Regions from separate parts of the Saccharopolyspora erythraea genome, predicted to be linked through region 1. Evidence: riboswitches for the same ligand, from Rfam matches in the RefSeq annotation. Region 1 holds a riboswitch; the other holds the start of a gene.

The links. A riboswitch is a leader RNA that binds a small molecule or an ion and turns the genes downstream of it on or off. The one in region 1 is predicted to bind S-adenosylmethionine.
Region 2: linked by a shared signal. The riboswitch ahead of HUO13_RS04165 (methionine ABC transporter ATP-binding protein) and the one ahead of thrC (threonine synthase) in region 1 are both predicted to bind S-adenosylmethionine.

Annotation. Positions count from the first base shown of each region.
Region 1 covers NZ_CP054839.1:2,064,936-2,074,739, forward strand. The annotation lists gene HUO13_RS09535 (ComEA family DNA-binding protein) at 665-1,489, shown strand; gene HUO13_RS09540 (ComEC/Rec2 family competence protein) at 1,486-3,867, shown strand; gene thrC (threonine synthase) at 4,082-5,353, opposite strand; SAM riboswitch class I at 5,366-5,493, opposite strand; gene holA (DNA polymerase III subunit delta) at 5,590-6,579, shown strand; gene rpsT (30S ribosomal protein S20) at 6,787-7,047, opposite strand; gene HUO13_RS09560 (sulfite exporter TauE/SafE family protein) at 7,382-8,188, shown strand; gene HUO13_RS09565 (cold-shock protein) at 8,857-9,060, shown strand; gene HUO13_RS09570 (EamA family transporter) at 9,354-9,804, shown strand, end outside.
Region 2 covers NZ_CP054839.1:899,281-909,084, reverse strand. The annotation lists gene HUO13_RS04180 (4-(cytidine 5'-diphospho)-2-C-methyl-D-erythritol kinase) at 1-330, opposite strand, end outside; gene HUO13_RS04175 (MetQ/NlpA family ABC transporter substrate-binding protein) at 464-1,270, opposite strand; gene HUO13_RS04170 (methionine ABC transporter permease) at 1,335-2,021, opposite strand; gene HUO13_RS04165 (methionine ABC transporter ATP-binding protein) at 2,018-3,037, opposite strand; SAM riboswitch class I at 3,302-3,389, opposite strand; gene rsmA (16S rRNA (adenine(1518)-N(6)/adenine(1519)-N(6))-dimethyltransferase RsmA) at 3,699-4,547, opposite strand; gene HUO13_RS04155 (resuscitation-promoting factor) at 4,818-6,377, opposite strand; gene HUO13_RS04150 (TatD family hydrolase) at 6,850-7,731, opposite strand; gene metG (methionine--tRNA ligase) at 7,811-9,607, opposite strand; gene HUO13_RS04140 (PadR family transcriptional regulator) at 9,672-9,804, shown strand, end outside.

The DNA of each region.
Region 1 (9,804 bases):
ACCGCTGCGCTGGCCGCATCGCCTCGCCAGCCCCTGCGCTGCCCGTGTCATTTCGCCGACCGCTGCACTGGCGGCCTCGCCTCGCCGACCGCCGCACTGGCCGCATCGCCTCGCCAGCCCCTGCGCTGCCCGTGTCATTTCGCCGACCGCTGCACTGGCGGCCTCGCCTCGCCGACCGCCGCACTGGCCGCATCGCCTCGCCAGCCCCTGCGCTGCCCGTGTCATTTCGCCGACCGCTGCACTGGCGGCCTCGCCTCGCCGACCGCCGCACTGGCCGCATCGCCTCGCCAGCCCCTGCGCTGCCCGTGTCATTTCGCCGAGCTGCGCTGGCTGCCTCACTGACCCTCGCACCGGCCGCGTTGCTTCGCCGACCCCTGCACTGGCGGCCTCGCCTCGCCGACCGCTGCGCTGGCTGCCTCACCGACCCTCGCGCCAGCCACGTTGCCTCGTTACCCGCTGCACTTCCCGCCTCACTTCGCCTCGCTGCGCCCGCGGTTGCCAGCGCCGTTGTTGAGCCCGAAGGACATGCGATGCGCCAACAGGCCCTGGATGCACACCTCTTCGGGTGATTTCCGCTCCGGAGTTATCCACAGTGGATTGGTTTGTCCACAGGTTCGGAATTTGCCCCTGTGCCGCGACTTCTGGCCGTCCTAGCGTCGGATGCATGTTGCGAGAACGTGCAGATGTGCTGGACATGGACAGTGACACCCTCCCCACGATCGCGCCGCAGGAGCGGTTGCGAGCGCTGCGCCTCCGAGCGCGCCAGGACGATGCCGAGCAGCGAGCTGGTCCCGGATATACCGCCGCAGATGCCAAGCCGACCCACCGCAGAGCACGGCACCGGTTGGCGGAGCGGTGGTTACCGGCTTCCTGGTTGACATCCAATGTGGACCCGGGGCGTTCGGGGCTGCTCGCGATCACGCTGATCGGCCTGGTCGTCGCCTGTGTCATCACCTTCACCGTGTGGGCAGCTCAACCGGAGGCGGAGTCCGTGCCACCGCCACCGTTGGCGGCTCCCGTGCTCGCCGCACCGGCACCGACACCGGAGGCGTTGGTGGTCAGCGTCGTCGGGCTGGTGCCGAGGCCCGGTCTCATCGCCTTGCACACCGGCGACCGCGTCGCCGACGCGTTGGAAGGCGCGGGCGGGGCGCTGCCCGGCGCCGACATCTCCGCGCTGAACCTCGCACGGAAGGTCAGCGACGGAGAGCAGCTCTACGTGGGGGTGCCGCCTCCTCCGGAGCTCGCGACCGGCTCACCCGTCGGTTCCGCCAGGGGCACTTCCGGCAACGGCAACGACAGCAAGATCGATCTGAACACCGCGACCGAGGAGCAACTCGATGAACTACCCGGCGTTGGCGAGGTCACCGCGAAGCGGATCGTCCAGTGGCGCACGGAGAACGGCCGCTTCGCGTCGGTGGAGCAACTGCGGGAAGTCGACGGCATCGGAGACACCCGCTTCTCCCGGCTGCGCGACCTCGTGCGGGTGTGAGCCCGTTGTTCTCGGTGTCGCGGTCGTTGGAAAGGCGTCCGCTCGACCTGCGGCTCGTTCCGAGTGCGCTCTCGGTGTGGGCCGTGACGCTGGCCGGTCTGTACTGGAGCTGGGTGCCGACCGCCTCCGTGGCCTTGTCCGCGCTGTGCTTGGTGTCGCTGATCTGGGTTGTTGGCCGGGGAAGACGCTGGGCCAGTGGCGTGCTCGCTGTCCTGGCCGTCACCGCGATCGCGGCGACGGGAATGTCCTTCCGCATGCACCAGATCGACCGCCACCCCCTGCGGACGGCCGCCGACCATGGGGAACGAGTGACCGTGACCGCTGTCCTCGGGGACTCGCCGACACCTGTGGAGGGGAGTTCCTACGGAGCCCGGCGGGCGCAGGACCGGGCGTTCGTCCCGGCGGAGGTCCAGGAGGCCGAGGTTTCCGGATCTCGCTTTCGCTCCGGTGGGGACGTGGTTCTGCTCGTGCCTACGCAGTCGTGGCGCGGGCTGATCCCGGGCCAGCAGGTGACCGCCACCGGCAGGCTCGCCCCGCCGCGTCCCGGGGACACCACGGTAGCGGTGGTCCGGGTGTACGAGCCTCCCGCGAAGGTGGTCGATGCCCCGGCATGGCAGCGGACGGCCGAAGATCTGCGGGAAGGTCTCCGGCGCGCCTCGGCCTCGGTGCTGACGCCTGCCGCCGCCGGACTGCTTCCGGGTTTGGTCGTGGGGGACACCAGCGGGCTTCCTCCCGAGGTCGAGCAGGACTTCTCCACCGCCGGCCTCTCGCACGTTGTGGCGGTGTCGGGGGCGAACCTCGCGATCGTGTGCGGTGCGGTCCTCCTGCTTCTGCACGCGGTGGGTGCCGGACCGGTCCTGTCGGCGATCGGTGGCGGTGCCGCGCTGGTCGGGTTCGTCGTCCTGGCGGGGCCGGAGCCGAGCGTGCTCCGCGCCGCGGTCATGGGCATGGTCACGCTGCTTGCCCTGGTGCTCGGCCGGGAGCGCTCCGCGCTGCCTGCCCTGGCAGGCAGTGTGATCGCGTTGCTGCTGATCATGCCGCAACTGGCGGGCACGGCGGGCTTCGCGCTCTCGGTCGCTGCCACGGCCGGGCTGGTGCTGCTCGCTCCGGTGTGGGCCGGTGCGCTGCATGCGCGAGGAGTGCCGGTCGGCATCGCCGAGGCGCTGGCGGTGCCGGCTGCCGCACATCTGGTCACCGCGCCCTTGGTCGCTGCGATATCGGGCGAGGTGAGCGCGGTCGCCGTGGTTGCGAACCTGCTGGCAGGCCCCGTGATCGCCCCGGCGACGGTGTTCGGGGTGCTGGCCACCCTGGCGGCCCCGGTGTCGGGTTGGCTCTCCGAAGCCTTCGTCTGGCTGTCCTCGCCGGAGTTGTTGTGGGTGATCGCGGTGGCCGAACACGCGGCGGCCGTGCCAGGAGCGGCGATCGGGTGGCCGAGCGGCGTCGGCGGTGGGCTGCTGCTGGCGGTGGTGGCGCTCGGGCTCCTGATCGCGTTGCGGCACCGCGGGATCCGGCTGACCGCGGTGGCCGTTGTGCTCGCCCTGGGCCTCGTGCTGATCCCGACGCGCGTGCTCTACCCGCAGTGGCCCGCGCACGGCTGGTCCGTGGTCGCGTGCGACGTCGGGCAGGGCGATGGATTGGTGCTCGCCACGGGCAACCCGGGGGAGGCGGTCGTCGTCGACACGGGCCCGGACCTGGCGCTGAGTGCGGAATGCCTGCGGCGGTTGGGGGTCCGACGCGTTCCCCTGCTGGTCCTGACCCACCTGCACGCCGATCATGTGAGCGGTCTTCGCGCAGTTCTCGCGCACAGCGGTGTGGGTGCGGTCGCGATGGGAGCCTTGCGCGAGCCCGCGTGGGCCATGGGCGACATAGCGCGGGACACAAGGGCACGCGGCGTACCGATCATCGAACTGTCAGCGGGGCAGCAGGTGCGTTGGCCGAGCCTCGCGCTGGAGGTCCTCGGACCGAGAGGAGCCTTGGCACGCAGCCGGTCGGCAGACGACGCCAACGACGCGTCGATCGTGTTGATGGCGTCCACACCCGCTGGGCGGGTACTGCTCACCGGCGACATCGAGCTGTCCGGGCAGGCGCAACTGGTGGCCTCTGGGACGGATCTGCGCGCTGACGTGCTCAAGATCCCGCACCACGGTTCCCGTTACACCGCACCGCAGTTCCTGCACGCCGTCCGTCCACGGCTCGCGTTGATCAGCGTCGGCGCGGGCAATACCTACGGACATCCGAGCCCGCTCATCCTCGGCGCACTCGCCCGCGCGGGCACGACCGTCGTACGCACGGATCAGGAAGGAGACATAGCAGTGCTGCCGGGGCCGCACGGTCCCCGCACGCTCGCCCGCGGCGACCCCGTCCGCGCAGAACGCTGACCCACGCCGACGTCATCGGGAGGTGCGATCGTCACAACTGACTCTGGCGGTACTGCCAGACCATCCGAGCATGCGCTCGATCCACGCACCGCACCGGTGCGGCCGGCTCGCGTCGCGCGAGCAGAACCACACCGGTGCGCGTGAATTCGCCTCGCCCCATCCCCGGCGCCGGACGTCGCCAGGCTTGGAGATGGCCACCGAGCTGCGTGGCGCGTCAGAGACCCAGCGCGGTGTTGACCGCCTCGGTGCTCGGGGCCACGGTCGCCTTCGGGCCGACCTTGTCCTGCACCGCGTCGAGGGTCTTGAGGCCGTCGCCGGTGATCAGGAGCACGGTCTCCTGGTCCGGGTCGATCTTGCCCGCCTCGATGAGCTTCTTCGCCGTCGCCACGGTGACGCCACCGGCGGTCTCGGCGAAGATGCCCTCGGTGCGGGCCAGCAGCCTGATGCCCTCGACGACCTCTTCGTCGGTGACGTCCTCGATTGCGCCGTTGGTGCGGCGCACGACGTCGAGCACGTAGGGGCCGTCGGCCGGGGCGCCGATGGCCAGGGAGCGCGCGATGGTGTCCGGGCGGACCGGCTGCACCACGTCGTTGCCCTCCTTGAACGCCGTGGCGACCGGGGAGCAGCCGCTGGCCTGGGCACCGAAGATGCGGACCGGGCTGTCCTCGACGAGGCCGACCTGGGTCAGTTCGCGGAAGCCCTTGTCGACCTTTGTGAGCTGGGAGCCGGAGGCGATCGGGACCACGATCTGCTCCGGGATGCGCCATCCGAGCTGCTCGGCGACCTCGAAGGCCAGCGTCTTGGAACCCTCGGAGTAGTACGGCCGGACGTTGACGTTGACGAACGCCCAGTCCTCGTGCTCGGCGGCGAGCTCGGTCGCCAGCCGGTTGACGTCGTCGTAGTTGCCGTCCACCGCGAGCAGCGAGCCGTCGTAGACCGCGCTCATCAGGATCTTGGCGCGCTCGAGCGTGGACGGGACCAGCACCACCGAGTCCCAGCCGGCACGGGCCGCGGCGGCGGCGACGGCGTTGGCGAGGTTGCCGGTGGAGGGGCAGGCGAGGACCTTGAAGCCGAACTCGCGGGCGGCGGCCAGCGCCACCGCGACCACGCGGTCCTTGAAGGAGTGGGTGGGGTTGCCGGTGTCGTCCTTGATCCAGATCCGCTTGACGCCCAGCGCCTTCGCGAGCCGGTCAGCACGCACCAGCCGGGTACAGCCGGGCTCGGTGTTCGGGTGCTCGTCCACGTTGGTCGGAACGGGGAGCAGCTGCTTGTAGCGCCAGATCGAGCGGGGCCCGGCTTCGATGTCCTCGCGGCGGATGCGCCCGAAGTCGTAGGCGACCTCCAGCGGCGAGAAGTCCTCCAGCGAGACGAACTCCGGAGCCAGCGGCTGCCGGTGGCCCTCTTCCTTGGACACCAGTTCGACGGCGTTGCCGAGGTCGTAGGTCTTGTTCGCGCCGGTCGTCTGGGTGTGGGCGGCAGCGGTCATCGCGAGGTCCTCTCCTCATCTGTCCCGCGGACGGGTCGGAATTGGCACCTTTTTCGCCGGCGGCCTCGCGGAACTCGCGATACGCCGAGATGGTTGCCGGGGCTTCGCCGGGCCGTTCCCTCTGCCCCTCTGGATGAGCTATTCGGTTGTGGCGGCAACGCTACGGGACGCCCTCATCATCTGGCCAGCGCGGTCCAGCATCCGAGACCGTCACGGCCCCGTGCGACGATTTCCGCATGAGCTCACCAGCCGTCGTCCCCGACCCGCTGCACCTGATCCTCGGGGAGGAAGAACTGCTGGTCGAACGCGCGCTGTGGGCCGCGGTGGGTGCGGCGCGAGCCGCTGATCCGGAAGCCGAACTGCGCCGGGTGAAGGTGAGTGAGCTCACCCCTCCGGAGCTCGACGAGATGGTCAGCCCGTCGCTGTTCGCCGAGGGGCGCGTGGTGGCTCTGGAGGCCGCGCAGGACGCGGGCAAGGAGATCGCCGAGGCGGTGCTGTCGTACGCGCGCCAGCCTGCCGAAGGCGTGATCCTCGTCGTCGTGCACAGCGGCGGAGGGCGGGGCAAGAACGCCAAGGAGCTCCCCAACGCGTTGCGCAAGCTCGGTGCGCGGGTCACCGAGTGCAACAAGATCACCAAGCCCGCCGAGCGCGAGGCATTCGTGCGCGAGGAGGTCCGTCGGGCAGGCGGCAAGATCGACGCCTCGGGCGTGAGCGCGCTGATCGAGACCGTTGGCTCCGACCTCCGCGAGCTTTCCTCCGCGGCCTCGCAGCTCGTGGCCGACACGGGCGGCAAGGTCGACGACGCCGCCGTGCGGCGCTACCACCGCGGCCGCGCGGAGGTGACCGGCTTCGTCGTCGCGGAGAAGGCCGTCACCGGCGACCGGACCGGCGCGCTGGAGTCGCTGCGCTGGGCGCTGCAGTTGGGGGTCCCGCACGTGCTCATAGCCGACGCGCTCGCCGACGCCGTGCGGACCATCGGCCGCGTCGCGGCCGCTGGCCGCAGCGACCCCTTCCGGCTCGCCGGTGAACTGGGCATGCCGGCGTGGAAGGTCAAGAAGGCGCTCGCGCAGTCCCGGGGCTGGAGCGGCGCCACCATCGCCGATGCCCTCCAGGTGGCCGCGGCGCTGAACGCGGAGGTCAAGGGCATGGCGGCCGACGCCGACTACGCCCTCGAACGTGCGGTGCTCCGCGTGGTCGACCTGCGCGCCGCCCGCGCCGACCGCTGAGCCGGGTTTGAGGCGGCGGGTCGGTGGTCGGCTGAGACAGGTCCGCGTGCCGGTGCGCCGGGTCTACGGCCGCTGAGCCAGGTCCGACGCCTGGACGACCACCACTCGGACCGGCCACAGGCGGGCGGGATCGGGCTCAGGGCCTGGACCGCGAAAAAGGGCCTCCCCGCCCGTGTGGGAGGAGAGGCCCCTCGAGTCTGAGAAGGCTCAGAGCTGGTTGGCGCGCTTGGCCATGGCCGACTTCTTGTTGGCGGCCTGGTTGATGTGGATCACGCCCTTGCTCACGGCCTTGTCCAGAGCGCGGCCCGCCGTGGCCTGCAGCTCGACGGCCTTGGCCTTGTCACCGGCGTCAGCGGCCTCGCGGAACTTGCGGATCGCGGTCTTCAGCGAGGACTTGACGGCCTTGTTGCGCAGCCGGTTCGCCTCGTTGGTCTTGATCCGCTTCATCTGGGACTTGATGTTGGCCACTGTTGCGCCTCTTCCTAGTCTGCTTGGGGTTCGTGCCGCGCTTCTCGTGGCGCTGCCTGAGCAGCCTTCCTCCAGGGCGGAATGCCGCACGGCACGGTCGTCCATGTTAACAACGGCTGACCTGGCAGCCGGATCGGCCCACGCATGGGGAAGCGGAAGGGGCGCAGGTGGGGAGGCGCGGCTCGGGACGACGCGGGGCCCCATCGTCGGGGGCAACATCGACACGCGGGATCACACGGCGCGCGCGGGGTGCGAGCGGCGTGGGGTGCGAGCGCTGTCACATTCGGTGCTGGTCCGGCGTCGGCGCACCGTACCCGGCCATAGGCTCGAACTCGTGTTCACTGCGTTGGATTGGCCCGGTTTCGCTGACCTTTCCCTCGCGGGACTGCTCTTCCTCTGCGCGGCCGCCTTCCTGGCGGGTGCGGTCGACGCGATCGTCGGCGGCGGTGGGCTGATCCAGCTCCCCGCGATGCTGCTGCTGGTCCCCGGCGGCGAGGTGATCTACTCGCTCGCCACCAGCAAGATCGCCGCGGTCGCCGGCACCACCGCGGCCGCGCACACGTACGCGCGCAAGACGCCGATCGACTGGCGCAGTGCCCTTCCCATGGCGCTGGTGGCACTCCTCGGGTCGCTGGGCGGCGCGATGTTCGCCGACGCGCTCCCGTCGTCGGTGCTGAACATCGTGGTGCTGGTCGCCCTGGTGCTCGTCGGCATCTACACCTGGCGCAAGCCGGATCTGGGTACCGCGCACGCGCCGCGGTTCCAGGCGCGCACGCAGGTCCTGGTGATGATCGCCGGCGGCGCGGTGATCGGCTTCTGGGACGGCATCGCGGGCCCCGGCACCGGATCCTTCCTCGTCTTCCTGCTGGTCGGCCTGGTCGGTTTCGCCTTCGTCGCCGCCTCGGCCACGTCGAAGATCGTCAACGTCGCAACGAACGTCGGCGCGCTGGTGTTCTTCATCCCGGCGGGCAAGGTGCTCTGGGGGCTCGGGGTGCTGATGGCGGTCAGCAACATCACCGGCAGCGTGCTCGGCGCTCTCGTGGCCTCGCGGCGCGGGTCGGCATTCGTGCGCCGGGTGTTCCTCACCGTGGTCGTTGGCCTGGTGGCGAGCCTCGGCTGGAAGCTCGCGCTGGGCGGCTGACGGGCCGACCGGCGTCGGGTGGCGGCTCGCGCTGAGGCGGCCCTGGCCGGGGCGGAGGCAGCCGGTGGCGTCCCCGTGAGGTGCGTCGGACTGCCAGCGGCGGAGGGCGGCGGGGAGCGGACGCGGTGGCTAGTGGCGGAGGCGGCGGCCAGTGGTCGCCGTGAGGTGCGTCGAGCCGCCGGTGGCGGAGGCGGCTGCCGGTAGCGGACGCGGTGGCCAGCGGCAGACCTGGCGGCCAGTGGCCTGCCGTGAGGTGTGCCGGACTGCCGGCAGTGGGGCGGCGGCCGCTGGCGCTGCCGTGAGGTGCGCCGGGCTGCCGACGGCGGGGCCGCACCGGGGCAGTGCCGGTGCAGGACATCGGGTCAGTGCAGGACATCGAGCCGCAATTGGGCTCGCTCACCGTCGGTGAGCGCCCGTTCGGCGGTACCGCCGAACGGCCTCGCCGGGTCGCCGGGACGACGACACGCCGAAGGTCCGGCCGCGGGAATACGCGCGCGCGAGGTGTGGTTGTATAGGTCGGCCGTTTTTTGTGTTCGTGTTAGACACGCTCGCGAAAGTTGCGGGCGCGAATCTGTCCTCCTGCAAGCTGGAGAAGTTCGCCGTCTGGAATAGGCCCCGTCGGTCGCAGGGTGCGGCTGGCGGTACCCGGCATCTGTTAGGAGACAGACATGGCGCAGGGAACTGTGAAGTGGTTCAACTCGGAGAAGGGCTTCGGCTTCATCGCTCCGGACGGCGGCGGCGCTGACGTCTTCGTCCACTACTCGGCGATCGAGGGCAACGGCTTCCGGACCCTGGAGGAGAACCAGACCGTGACCTTCGAGATCACCCAGGGCCAGAAGGGCCCGCAGGCCAGCGGCGTGCGCGTGGTCTGAGTGCGGTGACGTCTCGCTGAGACGCTCGACGAGCCCCCTGCCCGGCCGGGCAGGGGGCTCGTTCGCGTCGTGATCGAGATCGCGTTCCGCGGCGCGCCCCCGCGCGGGTAGCGTCGGCCGCCGGTTGTGCCTAGGGTTCCGCTCCCGCTCCGCCACGCACCCGACAACCAGGAGCGGCGAGGACCGGTCCGAGCGGCACTGATGAGCACCGCGGGACGTGCTCACACATCTGACGGGACAAAAGCCTGGAGGAACCTCGACGTCGCGCGCCCGCGCGACGCGGAAGGGTTCCCGTGGGCCTGGTCGCCGTCCTGCTCGTCGTCGCCGCGGCATTCGCGCACGCGGGCTGGAACTTCTTCGCCAAGCGCGCCGGTTCGGGCGGTGCCGCCTTCGTCTGGCTGGGTGCCGCGTGCTCGGCGGTCCTCTACCTGCCGGTCATGGCGGTGTCACTGTGGTGGACGGGCCTGCCCGCGCCGAACATCGGACTGCTCGCCGTCGTCGTGAGCGCGCTGCTGCACGTCGGGTACTTCGTGCTGTTGCAGCGCGGCTACTCGGTGGGAGACATGTCGGTGGTGTACCCGCTGGCCAGGGGCACCGGGCCGATGCTCTCGATGGTCATCGCCGTGGTGTTGCTCCACGAACGGCCAGGGCTGCTGGGCGTGCTCGGCGGCCTGCTGGTCGTGGCGGGCGTGCTCGTCATCGGCCTCTCCGACGGGGTGCCGCGATCGGCGGCGAGTCTCACCG
Region 2 (9,804 bases), 1.2 Mb from region 1:
ACTGCCACCGGCCATGCCGCCCGCGACCGGGATGCCCTTGTTGATCGAGACCCGCACCCCCGGTTCGTCCGGGTCGCGGCCGCAGCGCTCGGCAAGTGCCCGCACGGCCTTCCACGCGAGGTTGCTGGGGCCGGTGGGCACCGAGTCGGCGCCCTCGCCGCGCACCTCGATGCCGGGCTCGTCGGCGATGTGCACGGTGACCTCGTCGGTCATCGACAGCGCCTGGAAGACCGTGACCAGCTCGTGGTAGCCGTCCTCGCGGGTGTCGCCGACCGACAGGTGCAGGTTCACCTTCGCCGGGACTCGGACGGTGATGGGTGTGGGTACCACGGAGAGCACCCTTAAAGCGTACGTGCCCGCGCGAGTCCGGCGCCGGGTTGCCCGCGAGCGAAACGCCGACGCCCCGCAGGACGTGCCTGCGGGGCGTCGGGAACCGCCGTGGCCGGCGGTCGAAGTGCCGCGATCAGGAGGCGGGGGTCACGCCCACGCCACCGTAGGTGCGGTTGATGTAGTCCTTGACCTCGGGCGAGCGCAGGATCTCGGCCAGCTTCTTGATCCGCGGGTCCTGCACCAGCTTCGAGCTGGTCACCAGGCCGTTCGCGTACGGGTTGTCCTGCGCGCTCTCGACCGCGATGGGGTTCTCGAGGTTGGCCTTGAGCGCGTAGTTGCCGTTGACCACCGCGGCCGCGGCGTCGTCGACCGAGCGCGGGAGCTGGTCCGGCGAGAGGTCCTTGAACTGGATGTTCTTCGGGTTCTCCGCGATGGCCGCGTCCAGCCGGGTGCCCACGGCCGCCTCCGGCTTGAGCTTGACCAGGCCGTTGGTCTCCAGCAGCTTCAGGCCGCGGAACTGGTTGGCCGGGTCGTTGGACAGCGTGACGGTGGCGCCGTTGGGCAGCTCCTGCACCGACTTGAACTGCTTGGAGTAGACCGCCAGCGGCTCCAGGTGTACCGGCTCCACCCACACCAGGTCACCGCCGCGCTCGGACTTGTACTGGTCGAGGTAGGGGATGTGCTGGAAGTAGTTGGCGTCGATCTCGCCGTTGGCGACCGCCTCGTTCGGGCGGTTGTAGTCGTCGAACTTCTCGATCTCCAGGTCGATCCCGGCCTTGGGGGCCAGCTCCCGGTCGACGTACTCCAGGATCTCCCCGTGCGGCTGCGGGCTGACCGCGACCGAGATCGGGGCGTTCGGGTCCTCGGCGGCGTCGGACCCACCGCAGGCGGCCAGCGCGAAGGCGGACACCGCCACCACGGCGGCAAGACGGGCACGCATCGATTGGTGTCCTTTCTGGACTTTCAGCTCGGGCGGCGGCCCGGTGGTCGACCAGGCCGCCCGCTCACGAGAGGTTCGCGGAACGGCGCCGGTCGACGACCTTCGCCGCGATGTCGGTGATCAGCTGCATCGCGAAGGCGAGCACGCCGAGGACGACCACGGAGCCGTACAGGATCCGGTCGTCGTAGCCCTGGTAGCCGTCCTGGATGGCGGTGGTGCCCAGGCCGCCGCCACCGATGGCGCCCGCCATCGCCGCGTAGCCGATCAGCGCCACCGCCGTCACGCCGACCGCACCGACCAGCGCCGCCCGCGCCTCGCCGAGCAGCACCGTCCACACGATGCGCAGCCGGCTCGACCCGGTGGTGATCGCGGCCTCCACGACGGTGAAGCTCACCTCGCGGATCGCGTTCTGGGTCAGCCGGGCGAAGAACGGGACGGCACCGATCGTCAGCGGGACGATCACCGCGGTACTGCCGATCGAGGTGCCGATCAGCAGCCGGGTGAACGAGGCGAGCACGACCAGCAGCACCACGAAGGGCACCGAGCGCACCACGTCCACGACCACGCCCAGGACGCGGTAGAGCACGGGTCTCGGGCTCAGCCCGGTGGGCGATGTCAGGTGCAGCAGCACTCCGAGCGGCAGTCCTCCGGCCACCGCCAGCAGGGTGGAGACCAGCACCATGTAGAGGGTTTGGCCAGTCGCCTCCCCCAGTAGTTCCAGGACCTCCGACCAGGGGGTCGCATCACTCACGCAGCAGCTCCGTCAACACAGACCGGCGCACGACGCACGTGCGCATCACGCTCGACCATCCACTTCAGCGCCGACTCCGCGCGCTCACCGCTGAGGCCGACCTTGAACTTGGCCACCGGCGTCTCACCTAGCCTGGTCAGGCCGCCGCCCAGGATGGACAGCTCGACGCCGAACCGGCTGGAGGCCTCGGGCAGCAGGGCGCCCACGGCGGCGAAGCCGACCAGGACCACCTCTGCGACCACGTCGTGGCCGTTCTTCGACGGCCTGAGCAGGTCGGCCTGGCCGGTCTCGGGCAGCAGCGTCTCGCCGATCCGGCTGCCGGGCTCGGCGACCAGGTCGAGCACCTTGCCGTGCTCGACCACGCGGCCCTGCTCCAGCACGGCGACGTCGTCGGCGATCCGGCGCACCACGGCCATGTCGTGGGTGACCACCAGGACGGTGACGCCCAGCTCGGAGCGGGCGCGGTCCAGGACCGTCAGCACCGAGTCGGTCGTGCCCGGGTCCAGCGCGGAGGTCGGCTCGTCGGCCAGCAGCACGGAGGGCTTGGCGGCCAGTGCGCGGGCGACCGCGATGCGCTGGCGCTGCCCGCCGGAGAGCTGGTCGGGGTACACCGACGCCTTGTCGGTCAGCCCGACCAGGTCCAGCAGCTCGCCGACGCGGCTGCGGCGCTGCGGCCCGGCCACCCCCGCCGCCTCCAGCGGAAGCGCGACGTTGCCCGCGGCGGTGCGCTGCCGCAGCAGCGAGTCGCCTTGCGGCACAACGCCGATCTGGCGGCGCGCGGCGCGCAGGGCCTTGCCGTCCAGGGCGACCAGGTCGGTGCCGTCGACCCGGATCGCGCCGCTGTCGGGCTTCTCCAGCAGGGCGATGCAACGGGCCAGAGTGGACTTGCCCGCGCCGCTGGGGCCGACCACGCCGCACACGGCGCCCGCCGGCACCTCCATCGACACACCGTCCAGGGCGACGACGTTGCTCTTGTTGTGCTGGAAGGACTTTGTGAGGTTCTCGACTGTGATCACGATCGGCTCCGCATCAGCTCAAACCGGATCCGCGGGCCTGCCCCGCGCAGCGCGCGGCGCGGCCTGGCGGCCGGAAGGGAAGGGGGTCGGGGAGAGGGACTACGAAGTCACGCCTCGCGACGACAGCCAGTCGTCGTCCGTCGCCCGTGATCGATGACGCGGCGCTGCGTCAACAGCAACTTGGGGTATCCGCGGCCGGACCGTCCCCGCCCAGCGGGGAGCGCACGTGCGTGCGGGCTGCGTACCAGAGTCTTGGACACCACAACTCCATCGGGCCTGGCGTTAGCACCTGCCCATCGGGTGGTTGCTGCGGCGTCGCGGAGCCAGGTCTCTCGGCCGCTCGGGATGGATTTCCCGAATAGTAGACCCCACTGGCAGGACCGCACGCAAGTTGATAGTGGTCACTTTCCGAAATCGTTCTATACATCACACGCTCGGACGAGCGGGAATTTTCAGTCCCGCCAAGGTGTTTGGCGTGACCCTGCGTAGCAGAACGATGACTGCCGACAAGCCGCCGATCGAGTGGTCTCAACCCGAACGCGGACCTCGGCCGGCACCCCGCCCGCGCTCCCCGGTTCCCATCGCCTGGGAGCGCGACAACCCCTGCTCAGCCACTCGGCACGCGTGAGCCTTTTGGACTGCCAGAGCGTCCGGATGAGCGCTACGCAGGCTCGGCTTTCGCGGCTTCCGCGATCCGGGCGAAGTCGGTGATCTCCAGCTGCTCGCCCCGCGCGGCCGGGTCGACGCCGGCCGCGCGCAGCAGCCCCTCCGCTCGCGCCGCCGAGCCCGCCCATCCCGACAGCGCCGCGCGCAGGGTCTTGCGCCGCTGGGCGAAGGCCGCGTCGACCACCCGGAAAACCTCCTCGCGCGCCACCTCCGACGGCGGCTCGACGCGGGTGAACGACACCAGCCCGGAGTCCACATTGGGCACCGGCCAGAAGACGTTGCGCGGCACCGGGCCCGCGCGCCGCACGTCGGCGAACCACGCCGCCTTCGCGCTCGGGACGCCGTAGGTCCGGTTGCCCGGCCTGGCCGCCATCCGGTCGGCGACCTCCGACTGCACCATGACCAGGCCGTGCCGCAGGGTCGGCAGCTCCGCGAGCAGGTGCAGGACCACCGGCACCGCGACGTTGTAGGGCAGGTTCGCCACCAGTGCGGTGGGGCTGCGGTCGCCGAGGGCCTCGGCCCGCACGCGCATCGCGTCGGCCTCCACCACGCGCAGCCGGCCGGCCAGCGCCGGGGAGTACTCGCTCGCGGTGCGCTCCAGCCTCGCGGCCAGCACCGGATCGATCTCCACCGCCGTCACAGCGCCGGCGACGGGCAGCAGGGCCAGCGTCAGCGATCCGAGGCCCGGTCCGACCTCGAGGACGACGTCCTCGGCTGTCAGCGACGCCGAAGCGACGATGCGGCGCACCGTGTTCGGGTCGTGCACGAAGTTCTGGCCGAGCTTCTTGGTCGGCCGGATGCCCAGCTCCTCGGCGAGCCGGCGCACGTCGGCGGGCCCGAGCAACCGGGCACCGGCCGTCGCAGCCCCCGGATGCGCTTCCGCGGTCCCCGGGTCGGCGGCACGATCACCGGAAGCCGCGATCCCCTGCTCGCCGGCCCCCTGCCCGGGTGTCCACCCTTCGGGTCTGCGCTGGTCATCCACACCGAAAAAGTACCCGGGCCGCGCACCCGCGTTCATGGCGACCCGGCGCACCAGCCCTGGAACCGGAAAACGCGTGTCCCGTTCCCCGCAGCGCAGGGAACGGGACACGCGTTGAGCACGCCCGCGTCGGGGTCAGTCCAGGTTGAGCTTGGACGAGCAGTGCGGCCAGGCGCCGTAGCCGCCGCGGGAGTCGCGGACCTTGGTCGCGACCGCGATCTGCTGCTCCCGGCTCGCCTGGTGCGGGTAGGCGGCGTACTGCGAACCGCCGTTGGCGTCCCAGGTCCTCTTGTCGAACTGCAGGCCGCCGTAGTAGCCGTTGCCCGAGTTCATCGCCCAGTTGCCGGTGGCCTCGCACTGCACCAGCTTGTCCCACACGGCGCTGTCCGGCGACGGCTTGCCGCCGACGCGCACGACCTTCGGCTCGGCCGGCTTGATGATCTTCTCGCCGACGGCCTCGCGGTCGGTCTCCTCGCCGTTGCGGGTGGTGACCCGGGTGAAGACGATCTTCTCGCCGGGCGCGCCCGGCTTCTCGACCTTCTCCTCGCCCTTGAACATCGTGTTGTCCACGATCTCCTGGACCGGCGGCGGGATCGGGGTGGTCACGTTGATCACGGTGCTGCCGGTCCGGTCGATGCGGACATCGGCGCCGTCGGTGATCTTCTGGTCGGAGCCGGGGGTGACGTGGTCCTCCGGCCCGATGTCGAGCTTCTGCTCCTTGATCAGCTCGTCGACCGTGACCGCGGTGGTGTCGAGCCGGCGGGGCTCGTTGGCGCCGTCGAAGACGGTGATCGACTTCTTGGTCTTGACGACCAGGTCCATGCCCTGCTCGGGCACCGCCATCGCGCGGTTGGCCGACAGCCACGCCCCGTCGGCGCGCACGCCGAGCTGGCGCAGCGCCTGGTCGACGGTGACCGAGCGGACCCACTGCTCGCGCTGCTCGCCGTCGACGGTCAGCTTGAGCAGCCTGCCGCGGTCGAGCGTGATGGTGTCGCCGTGGTCGATCTTGGAGGTCGGCGACGGGCTGAGCGCGTCGTGCTCGCCGACCTTGATGCCCTCGTCCTCGAGGACCTCGCCGACGGTGCTGTCCCAGGTGTTGACGGTCCGCTCCTGGCCGTCGACCTCGACCGTGACGGACTTGTCCATCGCGGCGGCGGCGCCACCGGTGCCGGTCATGGTCAGGATGACCGCGGTGACCGCGCCCTTGAGGAAGGTGCGCTTCCAGGAGCTGATCGCCTCGACGACCTCCGGCGGCGGGCCGTCGGCACCGTCGGTCTCGGGGACGGTGTCCGGGATGACCAGCGGCGGCAGCACCGTGGTCTCGGCGTTGATGAGGCGGATGACCTCGTCGACGTCGATCTCGGCCGTGGCGAGCATGTCCTCGGCCTGCGGCCCGAGCGCGTCGAAGATGTCCTGCGGGGTGATCTCCAGCGCACCGGGCGGGAAGCTGGGGTGGTCCTCGGCCGGGTAGGCCGGGTACGGCCGGGAGTCCGGCCGGTCGAGCACACCTACGGCGCTGTGGCGGGCTGTCATCTCGGCCGCCCAGGCGTCGTGCTGCGCCGGGTGTCCCGGCTGCTGCACCTGCCCGCCGACCGGGGTGAACCAGTCCGTTGATGCGTCGAAGGAATCGGCCCAGTAGGCCTCGTCATATCCGGGATATCCGGTATGCGAACCGGGCGTGCCGCGTCCGTTCACAGGGTCGTTACCTCCCGAAGGCGGAAGTAGCGCTCCGGCAGGGGACGTGTCCGGCGGCCGTGTTCATCCACGACCGGACACCGTTCATCCCCAGCACGGTTGCGCATAACCTTCGTGCTTCGTTTTGCGTCCGACTCCCGTAGCCAAGCGCCGTCCTAGCCGACCCCGAACCGTGGCTGGTTCGCGGATCCGGCTTCCCCGACGGACACCGGCGGCGACTAGCGGGTGTTCCCGACGACCGCTTTGTCATCGGTTACGAGGCCGAGACTCTAGCGTGATCAGGAGGTGCTGCCAAGAACCCGGATTCGCGCTGTGAGTTGCATTACCCCGTTTTGCGGCGCAACTTCGTACCGTGAGTCACAGATGATCTTCACCTTGGACTGGAAGGCTGTCACCCCATTGCGCCGAACGGCCCAAGCCCAAGGCACGTATCGGGCAAGTTTCGTAGCTATGAGTGACTCTTTGCGCTATGTCACAACGTGCCGGAACCGCCCGCTCCGACCTGGTTCGACCGGTTCTGCGCCACTTCGCCGAGCCGGAAGGTCCGTTCGGCGGTCTCGGTCGTGGCTACAACCAGTTCCTCGACGCTCACCCCACGGAGTTCAGCGAGCGCCCGAAGGGTGTAATTCGCGCAGTACGGCTCATTGGGCCTGCCGCGGTACGGGTGCGGGGTGAGGAACGGGGCGTCGGTCTCCACGAGCATCTGCTCGGCCGGGACGAGCCGGGCCGCCTCGTGCAGCGCCTGGGCGTTGCGGAAGGTCGCGGTGCCCGCGAAGGACAGCACGTAGCCCGCGTCGACGCACCTGCGCGCGAAGTCGGCGTCGCCGGAGAAGCAGTGGAAGACCACCGTCGACGGGGCGCCTTCCTCGTCCAGGATGCGCAGGATGTCCTCGTGGGCCTCGCGGTCGTGGATCATCAGCGGCTTGCCGACCCTCTTGGCGAGGTCGATGTGCCATCGGAAGGCCTCCTGCTGCGGCTCCGGCGGCGAGTAGTCCCAGTAGTAGTCCAGACCGGTCTCGCCGACAGCGACCACGCGCGGGTGCCGCGAGAGCTCCTCCAGCGCCTCGCGGTCGCCTTCGTCGAAGTCCTTGGTGCGGGTGGGGTGCAGCGCCACCGCGGCGAACACGCGGTGGTCCCATGTGGACGCATCGGCCGCCCAGCGGGCGGAGGCGATGTCGTCGGCCACCGTGACGACCCGGCCGACGCCCGCGGCCTGCGCGCGATCCACGATGGCCCGCACGTCATCGGCCGTCGAAGCGCCGCAGGCGTCGAGGTGGGTGTGCGAGTCCACCGCGGACGCCGGCAGCGCCTCCGGCGCCGGCGGCAGCTCGCGCCTGCTGTCCCGCTTGCTCATCCAACCCTCCACAATCAGCAGGGCACTCCCGGAATCCACCCGGGAGTGCCCAGTCGTCACGGCAGCGGCGGACTACGCCTCACGCCTTCTCGATCGGCGCCCACTCCGGCCCCGTCTCGCCCAGCGCCGCGTCGAGCTTGGCGAACAGCGGTGTCGGCTTGTGCAGCGGACGTCCGACCTCGATCTCCTTGGACTCCCAGCTCGCCTGCTCGGCGGCGTAGTCGCCCATCAGCACCGGGTACTCGCGCTCGGGGACGTCCAGGTCGGACACCTCCCGCAGCTCCGGCTGCGCCGACCAGACGCCGGTGCCGCCGAGCAGCTCGTGCACCTTCTGCGCGGAGTGCGGCAGGAAGGGCGTGAGCAGCGTGTTGGCGTCGGAGACCACCTGCAGCGCGGTGTGCAGCACCGCGTCGCGGCGGTCGGGGTCGTCCTTGAGCTTCCACGGCTCCTGGTCGGACAGGTACTTGTTGGCCGCCGAGACGACCCGCATGGCCTCCTGCGCGGCGAGCTTGAACCGGGACCGCTGCAGGTTCGCGCCGACGGTCTCGAAGGCGTTGCGCGACAGGGCCTTCAGCTCCTCGTCAGCGGCCTTCGGGGCGGTCGGCGCCGGTACCGCGCCGTTGTTCTTCGCGGCCATCGACACCGAGCGGTTGACCAGGTTGCCCCACTCGTTGGCCAGCTCGAAGTTGGTGCGGCGGACGAACTCGTCCCAGGTGAAGTCGGTGTCCTGGTTCTCGGGGCCTGCCACCGAGATGAAGTAGCGCAGGGTGTCCGGGCCGAACTCGCGCAGGAAGTCGCGCACGTAGATTACGGTGCCGCGCGAGGTCGAGAACTTCGAGCCGCTCATGGTGAGGAACTCGCTGGAGACGATCTCGTCGGGCAGGTTGAGCTGCCCGAACGGGCCGACCTCGCCGCCCTTGTCGCCCTGGCCGTTGTGGCCCATCAGCAGCGCGGGCCAGATCTGGGCGTGGAAGGTGATGTTGTCCTTGCCCATGAAGTAGTAGCCCTGGGCCGAGGGGTCGGTCCAGAACTGCTTCCAGGCGTCGCGGTCGCCGGTGCGGCGGGCCCACTCCACGCTGGCCGAGAAGTAGCCGATGACGGCGTCGAACCAGACGTAGAGGCGCTTCATCGACTGGTCGCGCCAGCCGTCCAGCGGGATCGGCACGCCCCAGTCCAGGTCGCGGCTGATCGCCCGGGGCCGCATGTCCTCGACCAGGTTCTGGGTGAACTTCAGGACGTTGGACCGCCAGCCGGTGCGGGTGGAGAGCCACTTGCCCAGCGACTCGGTGAACGCCGAGAGGTCGAGGAACAGGTGCTCGGTCTCGACGAAGTCGGGCTTCTCGCCGTTGATCCGGGAGACCGGGTTGATCAGCTCGGCCGGGTCGAGCTGGTTGCCGCAGTTGTCGCACTGGTCGCCGCGCGCGCCGTCGTAGCCGCAGATCGGGCAGGTGCCCTCGATGTAGCGGTCCGGCAGCGTGCGGCCGGTGCTCGGGCTGATCGCGCCGGTGGTCGTCTTCGGGACGATGTAGCCGTTGCGGTGCAGCGCGAGGAAGATCTGCTGCACGACCTCGTAGTGGTTGCCGGTGGTGGTCCGGGTGAACAGGTCGTAGGACAGCCCGAGTCCCTGGAGGTCCTCGGTGATCACCCGGTTGTACTTGTCGGCGAGCTCGCGGGTGCTCAGGCCCTCCTTGTCGGCCTGGACCGAGATCGGGGTGCCGTGCTCGTCGGTCCCGGACACCATGAGCACCCGGTTGCCCGCCATTCGCTGGTAGCGCGAGAAGACGTCGGAGGGCACACCGAAGCCGGAGACGTGGCCGATGTGCCGCGGACCGTTGGCGTAGGGCCAGGCCACAGCGGTCAACACAGAGGCACTCATGTTCCATAGCCTACGTTCGGGGGGCGGTGCGCCTCGAACGGGTTCTGGTTTGCGCGGAGGGCGGATGTCGGCGACGAAACTGCTGGTACTCGGCGTGCTGCGGATGCACGGCCGGGCGCACGGCTACCAGGTGCGCAGAGAGCTGCTGTCCTGGTCGGCCGACCGGTGGGCCAACGTCCGGCAGGGCTCGATCTACA